DNA from 3 places in the Pseudescherichia vulneris genome. Region 2 is predicted to be linked to each of the others. Evidence: predicted binding sites of a transcription regulator. Region 2 holds the regulator's gene; each other region holds the start of a gene.
The links. Region 2 encodes LexA, which represses DNA repair genes until DNA is damaged. Its sites were predicted from a motif close to TNCTGTATGTACATACAGNA; they were not measured.
Positions count from the first base shown of each region.

Region 1: FN633_RS09740 (YebG family protein) is a predicted target of LexA. The motif match lies at 3,585-3,604, and genes of this name have one in related genera.
Region 3: dinB (DNA polymerase IV) is a predicted target of LexA. The motif match lies at 6,997-7,016, and genes of this name have one in related genera.

Region 1 covers NZ_LR607338.1:2,276,411-2,284,376, reverse strand. The annotation lists gene edd (phosphogluconate dehydratase) at 1-1,614, shown strand, start outside; gene kdgA (bifunctional 4-hydroxy-2-oxoglutarate aldolase/2-dehydro-3-deoxy-phosphogluconate aldolase) at 1,653-2,294, shown strand; gene purT (formate-dependent phosphoribosylglycinamide formyltransferase) at 2,301-3,488, opposite strand; gene FN633_RS09740 (YebG family protein) at 3,620-3,928, shown strand; gene yebF (protein YebF) at 3,994-4,341, shown strand; gene FN633_RS09730 (tellurite resistance TerB family protein) at 4,437-5,096, shown strand; gene ptrB (oligopeptidase B) at 5,181-7,238, shown strand; gene exoX (exodeoxyribonuclease X) at 7,235-7,897, opposite strand; gene FN633_RS09715 (DNA polymerase III subunit theta) at 7,922-7,966, opposite strand, start outside.
Region 2 covers NZ_LR607338.1:3,655,799-3,663,764, forward strand. The annotation lists gene FN633_RS15140 (conjugal transfer protein TraF) at 1-222, opposite strand, end outside; gene zur (zinc uptake transcriptional repressor Zur) at 578-1,093, shown strand; gene FN633_RS15150 (CsbD family protein) at 1,172-1,381, opposite strand; gene lexA (transcriptional repressor LexA) at 1,637-2,245, opposite strand; gene FN633_RS15160 (diacylglycerol kinase) at 2,354-2,722, opposite strand; gene plsB (glycerol-3-phosphate 1-O-acyltransferase PlsB) at 2,852-5,275, shown strand; gene ubiA (4-hydroxybenzoate octaprenyltransferase) at 5,310-6,179, opposite strand; gene ubiC (chorismate lyase) at 6,182-6,688, opposite strand; gene malM (maltose operon protein MalM) at 6,806-7,774, opposite strand; gene FN633_RS15185 (maltoporin) at 7,901-7,966, opposite strand, start outside.
Region 3 covers NZ_LR607338.1:25,328-33,293, forward strand. The annotation lists gene dnaQ (DNA polymerase III subunit epsilon) at 56-787, shown strand; tRNA gene FN633_RS00060 (tRNA-Asp) at 920-996, shown strand; gene FN633_RS00065 (amidohydrolase) at 1,082-1,855, opposite strand; gene fadE (acyl-CoA dehydrogenase FadE) at 1,967-4,426, opposite strand; gene lpcA (D-sedoheptulose 7-phosphate isomerase) at 4,663-5,244, shown strand; gene FN633_RS00080 (class II glutamine amidotransferase) at 5,291-6,058, shown strand; gene dpaA (peptidoglycan meso-diaminopimelic acid protein amidase) at 6,029-6,772, opposite strand; gene dinB (DNA polymerase IV) at 7,048-7,966, shown strand, end outside.

The sequences.
Region 1 (7,966 bases), 1.4 Mb from region 2:
AACGTCGCCATTATCACCTCCTACAACGATATGCTCTCCGCGCACCAGCCCTATGAACGCTACCCTGACATTATTCGTAAAGCCCTACACTCGGTTAACGCCGTAGGCCAGGTCGCGGGCGGCGTCCCGGCCATGTGCGATGGTGTGACCCAGGGCCAGGACGGCATGGAGCTCTCTCTCCTTAGCCGCGAAATCATCGCTATGTCTGCCGCCGTCGGCCTGTCGCATAATATGTTCGACGGCGCGCTCTACCTCGGCGTCTGCGATAAAATCGTCCCGGGCCTGGCGATGGCCGCGCTGTCATTTGGTCACCTGCCAGCGCTGTTTGTACCGTCAGGCCCGATGGCCAGCGGCCTGCCGAATAAAGAGAAGGTGCGGATCCGCCAGCTTTATGCAGAAGGCAAAGTGGACCGCATGGCGCTGCTGGAGTCCGAGGCGGCTTCCTACCATGCCCCTGGTACCTGCACCTTCTACGGTACGGCCAATACCAACCAGATGGTTATTGAATTTATGGGCATGCAGCTGCCGGGCTCGTCGTTTGTCCATCCTGACGCGCCGCTGCGTGAAGCCCTGACCGTGGCGGCCGCACGCCAGGTAACGCGTTTGACCGGCAACGGCAACGAGTGGATGCCGCTCGGCAAGATGATCGACGAGAAGGTCGTGGTTAACGGCATTGTCGCCCTGCTGGCGACCGGCGGCTCCACTAACCACACCATGCACTTGGTAGCGATGGCGCGGGCGGCGGGTATCATCATCAACTGGGATGACTTCTCTGAACTCTCGGAAGTGGTTCCCCTGATGGCGCGCCTTTACCCGAACGGCCCGGCGGATATCAACCACTTCCAGGCGGCGGGCGGTGTGCCGGTGCTGATGCGCGAGCTACTGAAGGGCGGCCTGCTGCATGAAGATGTGAATACCGTGGTCGGCCACGGGCTGTCACGCTATACCCTTGAGCCGTGGCTGAACGAGGGCGAGCTGGACTGGCGCGAGGGGGCCAGCGCCTCGCTGGATAGTGAGATCATTGCCTCTATCGACAAGCCGTTCTCGCACCACGGCGGCACGAAAGTGCTCAGCGGTAACCTGGGACGTGCGGTCATGAAAACCTCTGCCGTTCCGGTTGAGAACCAGGTCGTTGAGGCCCCGGCGGTGATTTTTGAGAGCCAGCACGACGTGTTACCGGCGTTTGAGGCCGGTCTGCTTGACCGTGACTGCGTGGTTGTTGTCCGACATCAAGGGCCAAAAGCGAACGGCATGCCAGAATTACATAAACTGATGCCGCCACTTGGTGTATTATTGGACCGCCGTTTCAAAATCGCATTAGTCACCGATGGACGGCTCTCCGGCGCATCAGGTAAAGTACCGTCGGCGATCCATGTGACACCAGAAGCGTATGATGGCGGGTTGCTGGCAAAAGTACGCGAGGGCGATATCATCCGCGTAAATGGACAGACAGGGGAGCTCACTCTGCTGGTGGATGAAACCGAGCTTGCTGCACGTCAGCCGCACATTCCTGACCTGAGTAGCGCGCGTGTCGGTACTGGCCGCGAAATGTTTAGCGCACTGCGTGAAAAGCTCTCCGGTGCGGAGCAGGGCGCAACCTGTATCACTTTTTAAACTGATTAATTTTTAGATCGGGCGAGAGAAAAACTCTGATGAAAAATTGGAAAACGAGTGCTGAAGCAATCCTGAAAACGGGTCCTGTTGTACCGGTTATCGTGGTGAACAAACTGGAACATGCTGTACCGATGGCGAAAGCCCTGGTGGCCGGTGGCGTTCGCGTGCTGGAAGTCACTCTGCGTACCGCCTGCGCCATGGATGCGATCCGCGCCATTGCGAAAGAAGTCCCGGAAGCAATCATTGGTGCCGGTACGGTACTGAACCCGCAGCAGCTGGCGGAAGTGACCGAAGCCGGCGCGCAGTTTGCTATCAGCCCGGGCCTGACCGAGCCGCTGCTGAAGGCAGCAACTGAAGGCACCATTCCGCTGATCCCAGGCATCAGCACCGTGTCTGAACTGATGCTCGGCCTCGACTACGGTCTGAAAGAGTTCAAATTCTTCCCAGCGGAAGCTAACGGCGGCACCAAAGCACTGCAGGCGATTGCTGGCCCGTTCTCGCAGGTGCGTTTCTGCCCGACCGGCGGCATCTCTCCGGCGAACTACCGTGACTACCTGGCGCTGAAAAGCGTGCTGTGCATCGGTGGCTCATGGCTGGTACCGGCTGACGCGCTGGAAGCGGGTGACTACGATCGCATTACCAAGCTGGCTCGCGAAGCGGTAGAAGGCGCGCAGCAGTAATCGTTGTCATATCCCAACAAAAACGGGCACCACGCTGGCAGCAGCATGTTTCGCGCGCTCTACCGCATCCTCTACGCTTTCACCGGTGGCTAACGCCACGCCTAAGCGCCGCGTGCCATCGATCTCCGGCTTGCCGAACAGGCGCAGCTGAAGGCCCGTACCCACCGCCGCCTGCACGTTATCAAAGATCACGTTATCGCTCTTCAACACAGGCAGGATCACCGCTGAGGCGGACGGGCCGTACTGACGCACGCCGCCTACCGGCAGACCCATAAAGGCGCGTACGTGCAGAGCAAACTCTGAGAGATCCTGGGAGATCAGCGTGACCATGCCGGTATCGTGTGGACGCGGTGATACCTCGCTGAAGATCACCTCATCACCGCAGACAAACAGCTCCACGCCGAACAGCCCGTAGCCGCCTAGCGCCAGCACGACTTCCTGAGCAATGGCCTGGGCGCGGGAGAGAGCCAGCTCGCTCATCTGCTGCGGCTGCCAGGATTCACGGTAGTCGCCATCCTCCTGGCGATGGCCGATAGGGTCACAGAAGTGCACCCCGTCAACGGCGCTCACGGTAAGGAGGGTAATTTCAAAGTCAAACTTAACCACGCCTTCGACAATGACGCGTCCCGCTCCAGCGCGCCCGCCGAGTTGGGCGTACTGCCAGGCATCATGTAGCTGATCGGCACTGCGAATAAAGCTCTGGCCCTTGCCAGAGGAGCTCATCACCGGTTTGATAATGCACGGTAGCCCGAGCGCAGCAACCGCCTCTTGAAATGCGGTTTCGCTGTCGGCGAAGCGGTAGGTTGAAGTAGGTAGGCCCAGCTCTTCAGCCGCCAGGCGGCGGATCCCCTCCCGGTTCATAGTCAGCTTCGCGGCACGGGCGCAGGGCACCACCTGCTGGCCCTGGGCCTCAAGCTCAAGCAGCGTATCGGTGGCGATAGCCTCGATCTCCGGCACGATAAAATCCGGTTTCTCCTGCGCCACCAAAGTTTTTAACGCCTCGCCGTCCAGCATGTTGATCACGTGCGAACGATGGGCGACGTGCATTGCCGGGGCGTCTGCATAGCGGTCCACCGCAATCACTTCAATGCCCAGACGCTGGCACTCAATCGCCACCTCTTTACCCAGCTCACCAGAGCCCAACAGCATTACACGCGTGGCTGCCGGACGCAGCGCCGTACCTAAAAAAGTCATACTATCCACCCGGTTAAAAATTTCGGACTATTATACACGAAAACGTTTGCGTGTCTTTTTTCGGCTTGCATTCCTGCAGGGAAATGCTTACTATAATACTGTATAAATAAACAGGTAAATGAGGCTGCATTATGGCGGTTGAAGTCAAATACGTGGTAATCCGCGAAGGTGAGGAAAAAATGTCTTTTGCCAGCAAAAAGGAAGCCGATGCGTACGACAAAATGCTCGATCTGGCGGAAGTACTGGAAGGCGTGCTGGTAAACGCCCCCGTTGCGTTTGATGACGCGCAGCGCGAGCAGATGGCGCTGTGGCTGGCAGAGCAGAAAGAGACCCTCAGTGCGGTCTTCCGCTCCGGTAAGCTGCCGGATCCTGATGCCGCGCCAATCAAAAGCGATACCGTAACGGATATGCCGACGGCGAAGCGTAGCAAAGTAGCCTAACCGCAGCTTGCGCTGCCGGTAATTTGTACCATGCTTTGTGTGGGTTATGCGCACAGGAGATAAGCATGAACAAATTAGGATTACTGCTCGGCCTTGCCCTGCTGGCCGGCAGCGTTAGCGTACAGGCTGCCAAGAGTAAATCAGTGAAGTTTCCCAGCTGCGAAGGGCTAGATGCCGCCGGTATCGCCGCCAGCGTCAAGCGTGACTATCAGCAAAACCGCATTGCGCGCTGGGCCGACGATCAAGAGACGTTGGGGCAGGCCGATCCCGTTGCCTGGGTCAACGTCAAAGAGATTACCGGGCAAGAGGATAAGTGGACCGTTCCGCTGACCGTTCGCGGTAAAAACACCGATATTCACTACCAGGTGGCGGTAGACTGCAAAGGCGGCAAGGCCGTCTATACCCATCGTTAACCCTCCCCGTATTTTCGCTTCTTTAGTCAGCTTAGACATTTCCTGACAACCCCTCGCTTACTCTGTGGTTTGACACAGAATAATCGGGGGGAACTATGACTAACTGGATGAATCAATTGCAGTCGTTGCTGGGCCAGAAAGGGGCGTCCGCCTCATCGGGTGACGGGCAGGGATTGAGCAAGCTGCTGGTGCCCGGCGCACTGGGTGGCCTGGCGGGCCTGCTGGTCTCGAACTCCTCTTCCCGTAAGCTGCTCACGAAATATGGAACCAGCGCGCTGCTGATGGGTGGCGGGGCCGTTGCCGGCACGGTGCTGTGGAACAAATATAAAGACCGCGTGCGCAGTACGCACCAGGATGAGCCGCAGTTTGGTCAGCAGAGCTCGCCGCTGGATGTGCGCACCGAACGTCTGATCCTGGCGCTGGTCTTTGCCGCGAAAAGCGACGGCCACATTGATGCCCGCGAGCGTGAGGCCATCGATGCGCAAATGCGGGAGGCGGGCGTTGAGGAGCAGGGTAGAGCGCTGGTGGCGCAGGCTATCGAGCAGCCGCTCGATCCTCAGCGGTTAGCCCGTGACGTGCGTAACGAGGAGGAGGCGCTGGAGCTGTACTTCCTCAGCTGTGCGGCTATCGATATCGATCACTTTATGGAGCGTAGCTATCTTAACGCCCTCGGTGATGCCTTGAAGATCCCCCAGGACGTGCGCGACGGCATTGAACAGGACTTGAAAGCGCAAAAAAGCGCGCTGCCAGGCTAGCTTACACGCGTTGGTGGCGCGTTTCGCTTGCAACATGCGTGGGTTTTGCCACCCTTATAGGGTGTAAACTGAAAAGATAACGCTATGCCACCAAAAGCAAAAACAGTACCGCACGTCATGACTCTGCATGGCGATATGCGAACAGACGACTACTACTGGCTGCGCGACGATACGCGTTCGGATCAGGATGTCCTGGATTATTTGCACCAGGAGAATGACTACGGGCGCGACATCATGGCCTCGCAGCAGGTGTTACAGGAGCGCCTGCTTAAAGAGATTGTCGACCGACTTCCCCAGCGCGAAGTTTCCGCCTCCTACACCCGCAACGGCTACCGCTACCGGCACGTCTATGAGCCGGGATGCGAGTACGCCATCTATCAGCGCCAGTCGGTGCTCAGCAGCGAGTGGGATGAGTGGCAGGTGCTGCTGGATGCCAACAAGCGGGCCGCTCACAGTGAGTTCTATACCCTGGGCGGGCTTGCCGTGTCGCCAGATAATAAGATCATGGCGCTGGCAGAGGACTACCTCTCCCGGCGGCAGTATGGCCTGCGTTTTCGTAATCTGGAAACCGGGAACTGGTATCCAGAGATGCTGGATAACGTCACGCCTGACTTCGTCTGGATCAACGACTCCGAAACGCTCTACTACGTGCGCAAGCATGCCAAAACGCTGCTGCCTTATCAGGTATGGCGACACACCATCGGTACGCCTGCCTGCCAGGATGAGCTGGTCTACGAGGAGAAGGACGAGACCTACTACGTCAGCCTGCATAAGACGACCTCCCAGCACTATGTGATTATCTATCTGGCCAGCGCCACCACCAGCGAATGTCTGCTGCTGGATGCCGAGCTGCCGGATGCCCAGCCGATCATGTTTCTGCCCCGGCGCAAAGATCACGAGTACAACCTCGACCACTACCAGCACACGTTCTATCTGCGCTCAAACCGCGAAGGGAAAAACTTCGGTCTCTATCGCACTAAGGTGCGTAATGATAAGCAGTGGGAGGTGCTGATCCCGCCCCGGGATCACATTATGCTGGAGGGCTTTACGCTGTTTACCGACTGGCTGGTGGTGGAAGAGCGCCAGCGTGGCTTAACCAGTCTGCGGCAGATCAACCGTAAAACCCGCGAAGTGACCGGTATCGCCTTTGACGATCCGGCCTATGTGACCTGGCTGGCCTATAATCCCGAGCCGGAAACCTCCCGGCTACGCTATGGCTACTCCTCTATGACGACGCCAGATACGCTATTTGAGCTGGATATGGATACCGGTGAACGGCGGGTGCTCAAACAGACGGAGGTCCACGGCTTTGATGCCAGCCAGTACCGCAGCGAACATCTGTGGATCAAGGCACGTGACGGCGTAGAGGTTCCCGTCTCGCTGGTGTATAACCGAAAACACTTCCGTAAGGGACAGAATCCACTGCTGGTTTACGGCTACGGCTCCTACGGCACCAGCATCGATGCCGACTTCAGCAGCAGCCGCCTGAGCCTGCTGGATCGCGGCTTTGTCTATGCCATCGCCCATATTCGTGGCGGCGGCGAGCTGGGCCAGCACTGGTATGAGGACGGTAAGTTTCTCAAAAAGAGAAACACCTTTAATGACTATATTGACGTCTGTGACGCGCTGCTGGCACAGGGTTACGGCTCCACGCGCTACTGCTACGGCATGGGCGGCAGTGCGGGCGGAATGTTGATCGGCACGGTGATTAACGAGCGCCCAGGCCTGTTCCATGGGGCAATCGCCCAGGTACCCTTTGTGGACGTAGTGACCACTATGCTGGATGAGACAATTCCATTAACCACCGGCGAGTTTGAGGAGTGGGGCAATCCGCAGGACGAGACCTACTATCACTATATGAAAAGCTACAGCCCGTACGATAACGTCAGCGCTCAGGCCTATCCGCACCTGCTGGTGACAACCGGCCTGCATGACTCCCAGGTGCAGTACTGGGAGCCCGCCAAGTGGGTGGCGAAGCTGCGGGCAACCAAAACCGATGATAATCTGCTGCTGCTTTGTACGGATATGGATGCGGGCCACGGTGGGAAGTCGGGCCGCTTTAAATCTTATGAAGGCGTCGCGCTGGAGTTCGCTTTCCTTGTGGCGCTGGCGCAGGGCACGCTGCCGGGCAAGAAAAGCTAGTTTTCATCTAAATAGTGCTTTAGCGTCAGCCGCAGTTCGGGGCTCATGCGCTCCAGGTTGTTGTACAGCCAGCGCAGGTACCCCGGATCGCGATCGGCGATTTCGGATACCGCTTTACCGCGATATTTACCAAAGGTAAAGGTGGTCATCAGGGCAGGGCGACCAGTGATCGTCGCCATCTGGTCCGGCGTCCAGCCCGACGTCTCCATGATGTCAATCAGCAGCGCAGCGGTGATGTAGCAATCATACAGCGCCCGGTGATGATGCAGCCCCGGCGGCGTCTGTACGCTCAGCTTGCGCGACTTGTAGAGCGCCATGTTACTGTACTGGATCCCCGGCCACAGGCGACGGGCCAGCTTCATGGTGCAGATCCACTCTCCGGGCATCTCCGGCAGCACGCGGCGATCGAAGCTGGCGTTGTGCGCGACGTACCAGCTGCTGCCCAGGTAGTGGGGCAGTATCTCTTCAATCCACGGCTGATCGGCCACCATCTCTTCGGTGATGCGGTGGATGGCCATCGCCTGATGACTGATGGGGCGATCCGGACGCACAAGGTGGCTCATCGGATTCACAATCTGACCGTCGATGACATCCACCGAGGCAATTTCAACGATGCCGCCCTGCAGGCCACAGGTTTCAGTATCGATTACGCGTAACATCCTCTTCTCCAGCAACCGGGTCGATTATTTGATTTTAGGTTCGTAGGGCAGGCGTGAAAGCGACACGGA
Region 2 (7,966 bases):
CTGGACGCTCGGCAGGATAACGGTCACGTTATCATCTGGTTTGGCCTTGGCCAGCAGCGCCGGGTTAATCAGTACGCCGCTGCCGTAGCTGGCGGATGCAACACCGGTTCCGCCCATCGCATCGCTACGCGCTTCTGCCCATGTATTCGCTGCCCCTGCCTGAGTGACTACCCCAAAAGAGACCGCAAGTGTTACCACCGAAAGCTTAAAAATTTTTTTCACAGTTTGCCCTGTCTTATTGATCAAAGGTCGATTTATGCCCTGCCAGTTATCGCCTGGCGAGAGGTGAACTATTGCTGTGAAAAGCGATGCTAAATGCAGCTAATTCGTTTTTTTACCTGCAAGAGGATATTTTTATTCGTAACAATCTGCGTCTTTTTATAAACGCTCTTTACTTATAGAGGAGGAAATTCAATTCGGGAAGTTTTTCTGCTTCGAGAGGTGAAAATTTCAGGAAAATGCCAAGGGTAAGCTCAGCCTTGCGGGCGGAAGGAGCGCTCCGATCTCGGCGTTTGCCGCAGGATATGGTAAAGTAGCGGTTTCAACGTTATTACATTACGTCACTTGAGGATGCCCAATGGATAAGACCACTTCGCAGCAGATGCTGGCACATGCTGAAACGCTGTGCGCGCAGCGCAACGTGCGCCTGACCCCGCAGCGCCTTGAGGTTTTGCGCCTGATGAGCCTGCAACAGGGTGCGATCAGCGCCTATGACTTACTCGATCTTTTGCGCGTATCTGAGCCACAGGCCAAGCCGCCGACGGTTTACCGCGCCCTCGACTTCCTGCTGGAGCAGGGATTTGTGCATAAGGTTGAGTCGACAAACAGCTACGTGCTGTGTCACCTCTTCGATCAGCCTACGCATACGTCGGCAATGTTCATTTGCGATCGCTGTGGCGTAGTGAAAGAGGAAGCGGCTGAGGGCGTAGAAGATATTATGCACGCGCTGGCGGCAAAGATGGGCTTTGCGCTACGGCATAATGTCCTAGAGGCGCACGGGCTTTGTGCCGCATGTTCGGAAGTGGAAGCCTGCCGTCATCAGGGCGAATGCCAGCACGATCACAGCATTTTAGTGAAGAAAAAACCGCGTTAATGTAGGGATAGAAACAGAAGATAGGTCGGTACATCCTTGTACCGTCGGGTAGGGCATCCAGGCTGTTAATCTAAGAGATTACCAGCGATACTCGTTACGGGTTTCCCATTCGCCAACTTCTTTCTCGGCCTGGTCTTTCTGATAACCGTAACGTTCTTGAATTTTACCGACCAGCTGGTCGCGCTTACCTTCAATAACGGTCATGTCATCGTCCGTTAATTTGCCCCATTGCTCTTTCGCTTTACCTTTGAACTGTTTCCAGTTACCGCCGACTTCGTCTTTATTCATAATGGTATCCTCATCATCGTTCGGTGTTGAATAGCAATATTCGTTGGTCCTTCGTTACGTTCGTTATCTGCTGAACGTGATAATAATTGTAGCTAAGGATTTTCCAGGGTGAGATTTATTCGGAATATTTAACCATTCAGAGGCGCACAAACGACAGGAAGACAAGGTTAAAAAAGAGGTATAAAACGCGGGAGCAAAAAGTAGATTAAGCGCTGTGACAGAATAAAAGGAACTGCCACAGGCACTTATAGGATATCAGAGCCATTCGCCGTTGCGAATAACGCCAACCGCCAGCCCTTCAATACTGAAGTTCTGCTGACGCAGGTCAACAACGATAGGATCGAAGTCGCTGTTTTCAGGCAGCAGCTGTACGGTGTTGCCCTGCTTTTTCAGCCGCTTTACCGTGACTTCATCATCGATACGCGCCACGATCACCTGACCGTTACGCGCTTCCTGCGTTTTATGCACTGCCAGCAGATCGCCATCCATAATGCCGATATCTTTCATCGACATCCCGCTAACCCGCAGCAGGAAATCGGCGCTGGGCTTAAACAGGGATGGATCGACCTGGTAGTGACCTTCAATATGCTGCTGCGCCAGAAGCGGCTCACCGGCAGCGACGCGCCCAATCAGCGGCAGACCATCTTCCTCTTCCTGCAGCAGTCGGATCCCGCGCGATGCGCCGGAAACAATCTCAAGAACGCCTTTACGCGCCAGCGCTTTCAGGTGTTCTTCCGCCGCGTTTGGCGAACGGAATCCCAAACGCTGCGCAATTTCAGCACGCGTCGGCGGCATGCCGGTCTGGCTGATGTGATCGCGAATGAGATCAAACACCTCTTGCTGCCTGGCTGTTAACGCTTTCATCCCGCCCCCTGGGTGTATATACAGTTATGCTGTGAGTATATACAGCAAAAACTGTTTTTGAAACCAAATTTTGAGCAAAATCGCCGCGCAAGCCCGATTTTGCGCGCCTTAACGGTAATGTGACCAGAGCAGCATGCCCCAGGTTGCCAGCGCGAGCAGAATAGACATCAGCACCGCCGCCGAGCCCATGTCTTTGGCCCGGCCCGAAAGCTCATGAAAATCAGTGCCAATACGGTCGACAACCGCTTCGATCGCGCTGTTCAGGATCTCCACTATCATTACCAGCACAACGGACCCAATAAGCAGCACGCGGGTAATGGCGTCTACGTCGAGCCAGCAGGCGATGACAATGGCGAGGATCACCGCGACGGACTCCTGGCGGAAGGCGGCTTCGTTAAGCCATGCCGCACGAACACCCTTCCATGAGTACCCTGCGGCTTTAATGATTCGGGTTAAACCAGTGGTATTATTGGCCATCAAAAGAACCTTTTTACGTAATTATCGTCAATGTCTATGCGAGCGTACCGAGGTACAAAAGATATTCTGCGCGCTTTCTGATATTCTTGCGGCGCAATGGCATTATTAACCAGAGGCTTCACATTGTTTATGTCCGGCTGGCCACGAATTTACTACAAATTACTGAATTTACCATTAAGCGTGTTGGTAAAAAGCAAGTCGATTCCGGCAGAACCTGCCCAGGAACCTGGACTCGATACCTCACGCCCTATTATGTACGTTTTGCCTTATAACTCGAAGGCAGACTTACTGACGTTGCGTGCTCAGTGTCTGGCACATGAGCTGCCCGACCCGCTGGAGCCGCTGGAGATCGACGGCGCGCTGCTGCCGCGCTACATCTTTATCCATAGCGGCCCGCGTGTTTTTAGCTGGTACACGCCGAAAGAAGACTCCGTCAAGCTGTTCCATGACTATCTGGATCTCCACCGTAACCACCCGGATCTGGACGTGCAGATGGTGCCGGTATCGGTGATGTTTGGCCGCTCGCCGGGGCGCGAAAAAGGCGAAGTTAACCCGCCGCTGCGCATGCTGAACGGCATCCAGAAGTTTTTTGCCGTCTCCTGGCTGGGCCGCGATAGCTTTGTGCGCTTCTCTCCGCCGGTCTCCCTGCGCCGGATGGCTACTGAGCATGGCACGGACAAGATCATCGCCCAGAAGCTGGCCCGCGTAGCGCGTATGCATTTTGCTCGCCAGCGGCTTGCCGCCGTGGGCCCGCGCCTGCCGGCACGCCAGGATCTCTTTAATAAGCTGCTGGCATCAAAAGCAATTGCCCGCGCGGTAGAAGACGAAGCGCGCAGCAAAAAGATCTCTCATGAGAAAGCGCAGCAGAACGCCATCGCCCTGATGGAGGAGATAGCGGCCAACTTCTCCTATGAGATGATCCGCCTGAGCGACCGTATCCTTGGCTTTACCTGGAACCGGCTCTATCAGGGCATCAACGTGAATAACGCCGAGCGGGTCCGCCAGCTGGCGCACGACGGCCATGAAATTGTCTACGTGCCCTGCCACCGTAGCCACATGGACTACATGCTGCTCTCCTACGTCCTCTATCATCAGGGACTGGTACCGCCGCATATCGCCGCCGGGATTAACCTTAACTTCTGGCCTGCCGGACCGGTTTTCCGCCGCCTCGGGGCGTTCTTTATTCGCCGTACCTTCAAGGGCAACAAGCTCTACTCGACGGTGTTCCGTGAGTACCTGGGCGAATTGTTCAGCCGCGGCTACTCCGTGGAGTACTTCGTCGAGGGCGGACGCTCACGTACGGGGCGTCTGCTGGATCCAAAAACCGGCACCCTGTCGATGACCCTGCAAGCCATGCTGCGCGGCGGCACGCGCCCTATCACCCTTGTACCGATTTATATCGGCTACGAGCACGTGATGGAGGTGGGTACCTACGCTAAAGAGCTGCGCGGAGCGACCAAAGAGAAAGAGAACGTCTTTCAGATGCTGCGCGGCCTGAGCAAGCTGCGCAACCTTGGCCAGGGCTACGTTAACTTTGGCGAGCCGCTTCCGCTGATGACCTGGCTCAATCAGCATGTGCCGGAGTGGCGCGAGTCGATCGATCCGATTGAGGCGATACGCCCGGCCTGGCTGACGCCGACCGTTAATACCATCGCTGCCGATCTGATGGTGCGCATTAACAACGCCGGTGCGGCAAACGCCATGAACCTTTGCTGTACCGCGCTGTTGGCCTCGCGTCAACGATCGCTGACCCGTGAGCAGCTGACCGAGCAGCTGGACTGCTATCTCGACCTGCTGCGCAACGTGCCCTACTCGCCTGATGCCACCGCCCCGGCGGCAAGCGCCAGCGAGCTGATCGCCCACGCGCTGCAGATGAACAAGTTCGAGGTAGAGAAAGACACCATCGGCGACATCATTATCCTGCCGCGCGAGCAGGCGGTGCTGATGACCTATTACCGCAACAACATCGCGCATATGCTGGTCCTGCCCTCTCTGATGGCAGCCATCGTGACCCAGCATCGCCAGATCTCGCGCGAAGAGCTGCTGCGCCACGTTGACGTGCTCTATCCGATGCTGAAAGCGGAGCTGTTCCTGCGCTGGGATAACAGCGAGCTGCCAGAGGTGTTGAACGTGCTGATCGCCGAGATGGTGCGCCAGGGGCTGCTGGTAGATAAAGACGAGCGTCTGTATCTCAACCCGCAGCGCTCACGCACCCTGCAGCTGCTGGCAGCGGGCGCACGCGAGACTCTCCAGCGCTACGCCATTACCTTCTGGCTGCTGAGTGCTAATCCGGCCATTAACCGTGGCACGCTGGAGAAAGAGAGCCGCACCCTGGCCCAGCGCCTGTCGGTGCTGCACGGGATCAACGCGCCAGAGTTCTTCGATAAGGCAGTGTTTAGTACCCTGGTGCTGACGCTGCGCGATGAAGGCTATATCAGCGATACGGGCGATGCCGATCCGGCTAAAACCATGCAGGTCTATCTCCTGCTGGCGGATCTGGTGACGCCTGACGTGCGATTGACCATCGAGAGCGCGACGCAGGCGGAAGCGTAATAGTGAGGCCCGGCACACTTGCCGGGCCTCTTTTTTAGGGCAGGTAACTCACCGCCAGCCCAACAAACAGTGCCAGGCCCACGTAGTTATTGTTCAGGAAGGCTTTGAAACAGGCGTCGCGATCGCGATGCACAATCATCTTCTGTTGCCAGATAAACAGCGCCCCTGCTACCGCAATAGAGGCATAGAAGGCCCAGCCCAGACCGTTCAGCCAGCCCACCGCTGCCATCAGCACTAGCACCAGCACCTGCAAAATGCCGACGATCAGCTTATCGTGACGACCAAAGAGAATAGCCGTCGATTTAATGCCGATCTTAACGTCGTCGTCCCGGTCCACCATCGCATAGAGCGTATCGTAGGCCACCGCCCACAGGATGTTGGCGAAGAACATCAGCCAGCAGCTCAGGGGAACCGACTCGCTCACGGCGGCAAAGGCCATGGGAATCGACCAGCCAAAAGCAGCACCCAGCACCACCTGCGGCAGGTGGGTATAGCGCTTCATGAAGGGATAAGTCCAGGCCAGCGCCAGTGCGGCTATCGACAACAGGATGGTCATCAGGTTGAGGGTCAGCACCAGCATAAACGCGAGCAACACCAGCACGATAAACAGGTTACGCGCCTCTTTTTCGCTCACCGCGCCGCTCGGCAGCGGTCGGTTGGCAGTGCGCTTCACGTGGCCGTCAAACTTGCGGTCAGCATAGTCGTTCACCACGCAGCCAGCGGCGCGCATCAGCCAGACCCCGGCGATAAACACCACGAGGATCCCCAGCGGCGGCACGCCCGGCGTCGCCACCCACAGCGCCCACAGGGTGGGCCATAGCAACAGCAGCGCGCCAATTGGCTTGTCCGTGCGCATTAAGCGGTGATAAGCCAGCAGCTTACCCTGCGTAAGACTCCACTCCATTTCTACTCCTCTCGATACAGCGGCGATGCAGGTAAAAACAGCTCCGTCAGCAGCAGCGGCTTGCCGCCGAGGCGCAGCCGGGAGCGGCGTCCCCAGAGATCGGCGTGACGGCCTATTTCAATAAAATCACGGGTTAGGGTTGATGAGGTAAAGAGATAGCGTCCCAACGGCGTATTGCCTAGCCGCTGTAGCGCCAGCTCCGGACCGGACAGGGTTGACTCCGGCACTACCGTACGCCCAGCCAGCCAGGGCTTGCCGTCGGCACAGAGCAGGATCTCCCGCAGCCAGTAGCGGGATGCCTCGGGCAACAGCGGGCGCTCTTCCGGCACCTCATCGGCGGTGACAAACGCCTCTCTTATGAGCGTAACACTCACCTGACGACCCTGCTGTTCAAAACGCTTGGTCATTGAATCTTCCAGCAGTAGCCAGTCAAGCAGGTGCGGTTCAAGGGCGGGGATGTCGTCAAAATAGCGCAGTGCGCGCAGCTGCGTTAGCGCAGGGTGTGGCATGCCTTACTCTCCGGTACATAACGTAGCAACAGTGTATCGCAGAACAGGCAGATCGGGAAAAAGGGTGCACCGGTGAAGGTGCACCAAACGGACAAAATCAGCATTGTGGGGAGACGATCACCCCTTGCCTTTTACACTGCTGATAAACGTAGCGCGGGCGGACGTAGAGCCCAGGCTCTCAGCCTCATTTAATAATTTCAGTGCCTTATCGATATTGCCGCTGGCGACGGCCTGCTTAATACCTTGGTTGAAGTAGTTTTCCGTATCGTTCAGTACCGGTTCACGCTTCGCTGCCGGGGCCGGAGCCGGGGCTTGAGCAGGCGCTGCTGCCGGAGCAGGTGCAGCCGCCGGAGCAGCGTAGGCGGTGGCCGGTGCGGCGGTATTACCGACGGTCACGGCAGCATGGCCGGAAGAGCCAAAGATCGGCCCGACCAGGATGCTGGAGGCAGAGTTAGTGCTGACTTTGAGTTTCACCGTGCCGTCCGGCGTATGGCGCGCCTGCGGATCCGGAATATCCGGTACTGCGTTACCCACACCTTTGGCGTAGGCCTTTGCCGGGTTGATCATGGTGGTGGTGCGCTGCAAATCTTCCGGGGTGGTAAAGACCAGCAGGTAGATTTTTTGCTGGCCCAGCGCCGGTGTCAGCTTAATGATCCCCTCAAGACGGTCGGCAGACATCACGCCCGGCTCCTGATAGGTAAAGTAGCTGCTCGGGAACCACGCGGCAGGGGTGAGGTTTTGATCAAGCACCAGCACGTTGGGCGCAAAGATCGATTTTTGCTTATCCGCGACGCTGGTCAGGGTAATGGTTAACTCACCGATGTTAGCCGGTACGCTGTAGGCGGCCACTTTACCGGTGATGCCGGGCACGTTCAGGGTTTGACCTGCCGTCGCCAGGCTAGTGGTCTGGGTTTGTGAATTGGCAACCGGCGTCCAGGCGAGCTGCTGGAGCGCCCCTGTCGGGATGGCCGGTGCAGCTGACGTATCCTGCGGAATCAGATTCACGTCGGCGAAGCTCACTGCGGGCACGCAGGCGAGCAGCCCTGCTCCGAGGCAGAGCGCGAGAAGCGTTTTTTTCATTTTCATTATAGTGACCTCTGTAGAGATGACGGGACGGTAGCCAGGCAATAGCGCGCCGCGTCAGAGATGGATCTTTACTGAGTTAAGAGGGGCCGAAGCCCCTCCTGAGTACTGCATTAGATCAACGCTGTCTTACCACCAGATTTCCATCTGGGCACCGAAGGTCCACTCGTCATCATCGCCGCGGCTGAAGGTACG
Region 3 (7,966 bases), 3.6 Mb from region 2:
GACTTCCTGTAGTTGAAATCGACGTAAAACGACAAGTCTGACATAAATGACCGCTATGAGCACTGCAATTACACGACAGATCGTCCTTGATACGGAAACCACCGGTATGAACCAGATCGGTGCCCACTATGAAGGACATAAGATTATTGAAATCGGCGCGGTAGAGGTAATCAACCGTCGTCTAACCGGCAATAACTTCCACGTCTACCTCAAGCCGGATCGGCTGGTGGATCCGGAAGCCTTTGGCGTGCACGGGATTGCAGATGAATTTTTGCTGGATAAGCCGCTGTTCAGCGACGTCGCCGATGAGTTTATCGACTATATTCGCGGCGCTGAGCTGGTGATCCACAACGCCTCGTTTGATATTGGCTTTATGGACTATGAGTTCAGCAAGCTGAACCGGGGCATTCCTAAAACGGACACCTTCTGTAAGGTGACCGATAGCCTGGCGATGGCCAGGAAGATGTTCCCCGGCAAGCGTAACAGCCTGGATGCACTCTGCTCGCGCTATGAGATAGATAACAGCAAGCGAACGCTGCACGGGGCGCTGCTCGATGCCCAGATCCTCGCTGACGTCTTCTTAATGATGACGGGTGGGCAGACCGCAATGGCGTTCTCCGTTGAGGGTGAAAACCAGCAGGCGCAGGGCGAGGCCACTATTCAGCGCGTTGTACGCCGGGCCAATTCGCTCCGCGTGGTGCTAGCCAGTGATGAAGAAGTGATGGCGCATGAGTCGCGTCTCGATCTGGTGCAGAAGAAGGGCGGTTCGTGCCTGTGGCGGGCCTGAAACCTCTTGTTTTGTGGATAAAAACAGCGCCTGGGCGATTTTTGCAGCAAACGATTCAAAAGCCGTGAAAAAGCGTTGACGGCGTGCAAGGCAATACGTAATATTCGCCTCGTTCCCCAGGGAACACAACGCGGAGCGGTAGTTCAGTCGGTTAGAATACCTGCCTGTCACGCAGGGGGTCGCGGGTTCGAGTCCCGTCCGTTCCGCCACTATTCAGAAGGCCTGAGTCAGCAATGATTCAGGCCTTCGTCGTTTTCGCTTTTCAAACGGGCGATTTCGCACCCGTGAGTGACATCACTTCTCCAGCGTAAAGGGATCGGCATCCTGCCAGGCCGGAAACTTTTCGCGATAATCGTTCAGCGCGGCCAGCGACAGCTCGGCATCGATACGCGTAGCCTGATGCGGCTCGGCGGTCGCGAGGATCTCACCCTGCGGGCTAACAATGCGACTGTCGCCGCGGTAGTGATGCCCATTGCCATCGGTGCCAACGCGGTTACAGCCTGCAACGTAGGCCTGGTTCTCAATGGCGCGTGCCACCAGCAGCGCCTGCCAGTGCAGCGAACGCGGCGCAGGCCAGTTAGCCACGTACAGGGCCAGGTCGTAGTCGTTGCGGTTGCGTGACCAGACCGGGAAGCGCAGGTCATAGCAGACCAGAGGCAGAATGCGCCAGCCGCGCCACTCAAAGACTACGCGCTCGGTACCGGCCTCGTAGTGGTGATGCTCATCGGCCATGCGAAATAGATGACGCTTATCGTAGCTGTGCACCTTTCCCTCTGGCTCAACCAGCAGGAAGCGATTTACCGGCCCGCGCTCGCTCTGCAGCGCTGCGCTACCGGCCACCAGAGCATTTGTCTGCTGCGCTTTGGCCTGCATCCATGCAACGACTTCACTTTGCGGCAGTGACTGCTGCGCGGCCTGCATAGCAAAACCCGTCGTGAACATCTCCGGTAGAACGATAACGTCGCGCCCGATAATCGTTTCCAGTTGGCGATCGAAGTGCCGCAGATTAGCCGGACCATCCATCCAGACCAGCGGCTGTTGCAACAGCGTAATTTTAAAACCAGGCACGATGAGTCTCCCCATTTTTGTAGCGTCCGAACACTCTACCACGGCAAAACGCGAATGTGTGCCAATAAAAAACCCTGCCCGGAGGCAGGGTCGGATGCAGCATAGATAAGGTTACGCGGCTTCGATTTTACGCACTTTTTCCGGCAGCATAGGGAGCAGGGGCTTGACCGGCTGGGTAGCCAGCGCGTCTGCCTCAAAATCATCCACGTTGATACTGCGCAGGCGGCTCTCTTCGGCTTTGGTCAGGATCCGCGCTTCGTCAGCACTGATGATCCCTTTATCCAGCGCCTCGTTGGCCAGCGCGTCAAGACGGGTAAACGGCAGGTTCTTACCGAACTCTTTACAGATGCGCTGGTGGATCGGATCCGCAGCCATCACGTCCAGCAGGGCCTCTTCCAGCAAGCCAACCGGGTTATGCTCGCTGGCGGTCAGGTACTGACCGCGGCCAATGCGGGAGCGAGTGGCACATGGCGTTTGCAGGATCTTCGCCACGGCATGGTCCAGCTTGTCCGACGGGGCAAGATAGTGACGCCCGGTAGGGAAGATGGTTGCGCGGAGCAGGGCGGCAACGCCACGGTTCGGGAAGTTCGCCAGCAGGTCGTCCATCGCCTGCTCTGCTTTATAGATCGCATCCTGCACGCCCCAGTGAACCAGCGGCAGATCGGCTTCGTGACGGCCTTCATCGTCGTAGCGTTTCAGCGTCGCGCTGGCGAGGAAGATCTGGCTCAGAATATCCCCCAGACGCGCCGAGATACGCTCCCGACGTTTCAGGCTGCCGCCCAGCACCGCCATCGAGACATCCGACAGCATCGCCAGGTTGGCGCTCAGGCGGTTAAGATGCTGATAGTAGCGGCGGGTTGCATCTCCGGTTGGCGTGCTGCTGGTCAGGCCGCGAGTCAGGCCAAGCCAGAAGCTACGCACCGTGTTGCTGCCCACGTGGCCGATGTGTTTGAACAGCAGCTTATCGAAGGCGTTAAGATCGTTGCTCTGGGCAGCGGCCATCTCATCCAGTACGTAAGGGTGGCAGCGGATCGCCCCCTGGCCGAAGATCATCATGCTACGGGTAAGGATGTTGGCCCCTTCCACGGTAATCGCGATCGGTGAGCCCTGGTAGTTGCGGGCAAGGAAGTTGCCCTCGCCGAGCATAATGCCTTTGCCGCCGGCGATATCCATAGCATCAATAATCGACTGCTGACCACGGTGGGTACAGTGATATTTGACGATAGCAGAAAGTACCGCCGGTTTTTCACCGAGTACGATAGCGTAGGTGATCAGCGAGGCAGCGGCATCCATCACATAGGCGTTACCGGCAATGCGCGCCAGCGGCTCTTCGATCCCCTCCATCTTGCCGATAGCAATGCGGAACTGGCGGCGAATATGCGCGTAAGCACCGATACCCATCGCAGCGGACTTCAGGCCACCGGTAGAGTTAGACGGCAGGGTAATGCCGCGACCCACTGACAGGCACTCAACCAGCATCCGCCAGCCCTGACCGGCCATTTTGGGCCCGCCGATGATGTAGTCAATCGGCACAAAGATATCCTGACCACGGGTCGGACCGTTCTGGAAAGGAACGTTAAGCGGGAAGTGGCGACGGCCAATCTCCACGCCAGGCGTGCTGGTAGGGATCAGCGCACAGGTAATGCCCAGCTCTTTTTCGCCGCCCAGCAGTTTTTCCGGGTCGGAGAGTTTAAATGCCAGACCCAGCACGGTCGCGATGGGGGCCAGCGTGATATAGCGTTTGTTCCAGGTCAGGCGCATACCGAGTACTTGCTCACCCTGCCACTCGCCCATGCATACCACGCCGGTATCTGGGATAGCACCGGCATCGGAACCCGCTTCCGGGCTGGTCAGCGCAAAGCAAGGGATCTCGTCCCCACGGGCCAGACGCGGCAGATAATGGTTTTTCTGCTCTTCGGTACCGTAGTGTTGCAGCAGTTCGCCCGGGCCTAAAGAGTTAGGCACGCCGACGGTGATGGCCAGAATACCGGAGACGCCGGAGAGCTTCTGCAGCACGCGAGACTGGGCATAGGCCGAGAACTCAAGGCCGCCGTACTCTTTTTTGATGATCATCGCAAAGAAGCGATGCTCTTTCAGATACGCCCACAGTTCGGGAGGCAGGTCGGCCATCTCATGGGTGATCTGAAAATCATTTGCCATGCGGCAGGCTTCTTCCACCGGCCCGTCGATAAACGCCTGCTCTTCGGCCGTCAGGCGCGGCTGCGGGTAACTATGCAGCTTTTTCCAGTCCGGATTGCCACGGAACAGATCGCCTTCCCACCAGGTGGTTCCGGCATCAATGGCCTCTTTCTCGGTGCGCGACATCGGCGGCATCACCTTGCGGAAGCCACGAAACGCCGGAGCGGAGATCATCGATTTACGCATGGCGGGCAGATTAAACGGTACGAGGATAATGGCGAGCGGTACCAGCACCCAGATGGACCACAGGCCGGAGACGCCGAGCGCGGCGGTCCAGGCCAGCAGGATCAGGCTACTTAAAAACAGGCTGACGCGGTGGTAGAACAGCGCGCCAATCAATACGACTGTTGCGATAAGACTCAAAATCATCATAAACAATTGCTCCCTGGCTTGTAGGAGGTCTGACCACTTTGGATGTTATTGTTGTAGTGGATGCCACTATATTTAGCAATGTGTTTACAAAGTAATTACAACCTGGTTCACATTGTTGATGATGATGAGAGCACGGATACCTAAAACGCCCGGTGATATGTATGGCTTTAGCTTCTCGCGTGTGGTGCTATCCGGTAAACTGCGCACGTAAAATTCATCTATTCGAAGGACATCTTATGTACCAGGATCTGATTCGTAACGAACTGAATGAAGCGGCGGAGACGCTGGCTAACTTTCTGCAGGATGACGCCAATATTCACGCTATCCAGCGCGCCGCGGTGCTGCTGGCCGACAGTTTCAAAGCCGGTGGCAAAGTGCTCTCCTGCGGCAACGGCGGTTCACACTGTGATGCGATGCATTTTGCCGAAGAGCTGACCGGTCGCTACCGCGAGAACCGTCCGGGCTACCCGGCTATTGCTATCTCTGACGTCAGCCATATCTCCTGCGTCGGTAACGACTTCGGTTACGACTACATCTTCTCCCGCTATGTAGAAGCGGTAGGCCGTGAAGGCGACGTGCTGCTGGGCATCTCCACCTCCGGCAACTCCGGCAACGTCATCAAAGCGATCGACGCGGCGCGCGCGAAAGGCATGAAGGTGATCACCCTGACCGGCAAAGACGGCGGCAAAATGGCCGGCAGCGCCGACATTGAGATCCGTGTTCCGCACTTTGGCTATGCCGACCGCATTCAGGAAATTCATATCAAAGTGATCCACATCTTGATTCAGCTGATTGAAAAAGAGATGGTGAAGGCTTAAGACGTCGTACGGGGGCGCGGCCCCCGATAAGCTGTGGAGGTGTTGTATGTGCGAACTGCTCGGGATGAGCGCCAATGTGCCTACCGATATTTGCTTTAGTTTTACCGGGCTGGTTCAGCGGGGTGGGGGAACCGGGCCGCACAAAGACGGCTGGGGCATCACCTTTTACGAAGGCAAAGGCTGTCGCACGTTCAAAGATCCACAGCCCAGCTACAACTCTCCGATAGCGAAACTGGTTCAGGACTACCCAATCAAATCGTGTTCGGTGGTGGCCCATATTCGCCAGGCCAACCGGGGAGAGGTGTCGCTGGAGAATACCCACCCCTTTACCCGCGAGCTGTGGGGACGCAACTGGACCTACGCCCATAACGGGCAACTGACGGGGTACAAAACGCTGGAGACCGGCAACTTCCGCCCGGTGGGCGAGACCGACAGCGAGAAGGCGTTTTGCTGGCTACTGCATAAGCTTACTGCGCGCTATCCGCGTACGCCGGGCAATATGGCGGCGGTGTTTAAGTACATTGCCTCGTTGGCGGGGGAACTGCGCGAGAAGGGCGTGTTCAATATGCTGCTGTCGGACGGACGCTACGTGATGGCGTTCTGCTCAACGAATCTGTTCTGGATCACCCGTAGAGCGCCGTTTGGCGTAGCCAAGCTGCTGGATCAGGATGTTGAGATCGACTTTCAAAAAGAAACCACGCCGAATGACGTGGTCTCTGTGATTGCTACTCAGCCGCTGACCGGCAATGAAACCTGGCACAAGATCATGCCGGGAGAGTGGGTGCTATTTTGTCTCGGGGAGCGTGTAGTTTGATGCCAGCTGAGGCTGGATCGCGCCGCTGTTGTTAAGCGGCTTGCTCACCACGTAACGACCATCCACCACCGAGACGACCGGCGGCTGGTGGAGGGTATTAAAGTAGTCATAGCCAGGCTTCAGCTGCTTCCAGAAGTCTGCATAGTATGAGTTCTTGTGACGCGCCATGTTGGCGTCGGTCATGCGGAACGGATAGATGCTGACCTGCACGCCTTGTTGGCCAAAGACCAGTGCGCCGGTGACGAACTGGAAGATCTCATCGATGCCGTTATCGGTCATGGCGTAGCAGCCCACCGAAACACAGGCCCCGTGGATCATCAGGTATTTTCCTTCATAGCCGTGCGAGCGATCGTAGGCATTAGGGAAGCCGATGTTGATCGCCTTATAGAAGCGGCTATCTGGCTTAAGCTGGCTGCGCTGAACGGTATAGAACCCTTCCGGACTTTTGAAATCGCCCTGACGCTGTTTCGGACCGAGGCCGCCGGAGTAGTTACAGATCTTGTAGCTATCCATCAGCTGGTACTGCTCGCCCATCTTGACGTACAGCTCAAGCGTGCGCTCTTCCTTGAAGATCTGGATATAGACCGGGGAACCCATTAACTGCTGCTTATATTCTTTACTAACGGGTGTTGTTGAGCTGTTGCTGCTGAGCAGGCCGGCAAACGAGATGCACGGTATTGTAAGCATCGCAATGAATAATGCGATTATGCGCATACTACTTGTTCCTTGATAAAGCGGTTACCATATTGCCAGGACGGCAAAAGAGATCCGAAATCAGACTAATCTGTATTAGGAGCGCTCACATTATCACCCCCGTATTTTTTCGCAAGCCCGCCATGCGGAGTTTACAAATTGTTTTGCTCAGGCCTCATCATACCGCTATTCAAGAGCGTTGGCTAAGCTTGTGCATAAGCGGTGCTTCTCATTTTATCGGCAAAGGCTGTATACTTATCCAGTGAGGGCAGAGACTTCCCAGGCAAACTAAGCAGATGCGAAAAATAATACATGTTGATATGGACTGCTTTTTCGCAGCGGTTGAGATGCGCGACAATCCCGCCCTGCGAGATATCCCTATCGCTATCGGCGGAAGCCGCGAGCGGCGGGGCGTCATCAGCACCGCGAACTACCCGGCGCGCAAGTTTGGCGTACGCAGCGCGATGCCTACTGGAATGGCACTTAAGCTCTGCCCGCATCTCACTCTGCTGCCGGGGCGCTTCGATGCCTATAAAGAGGCCTCGCGCCATATTCAGGCCATCTTCTCCCGCTACACCTCGCGCATTGAACCTCTCTCGCTGGATGAAGCCTTTCTCGACGTGACCGACAGCGTGCACTGTCACGGCTCCGCCACCCTGATGGCCCAGGAGATCCGCCAGAGTATCTTCAACGAGCTGCAGCTCACCGCCTCAGCGGGCGTTGCGCCGGTTAAGTTTTTGGCCAAGATCGCCTCCGACCTGAACAAGCCCAACGGCCAGTACGTCATTACCCCGGACGAGGTGCCCGCCTTTCTCAAGACGCTGCCGCTGGCGAAGATCCCAGGCGTAGGTAAAGTCTCGGCAGCAAAGCTGGAGGATCTCGGCCTGCGCACCTGCGAGGACGTGCAGAAGAGCGATCTCGCCATGCTCCTCAAGCGCTTCGGCAAATTTGGCCGCGTGCTCTGGGAGCGCAGCCAGGGGATCGACGAGCGGGAGATCACCGGCGAGCGGCTGCGTAAGTCGGTGGGCGTGGAGCGCACGCTGGCAGAGGATATTCACGAGTGGGAGGAGTGCGTGGCGATTATCGAGCGCCTCTACCCGGAGCTGGAGCGGCGGCTGGCGGCCGTTAAGCCGGATCTGCTGATCGCTCGCCAGGGGGTGAAGCTTAAGTTTAATGATTTCCAGCAGACGACGCAGGAGCACGTCTGGCCGCAGC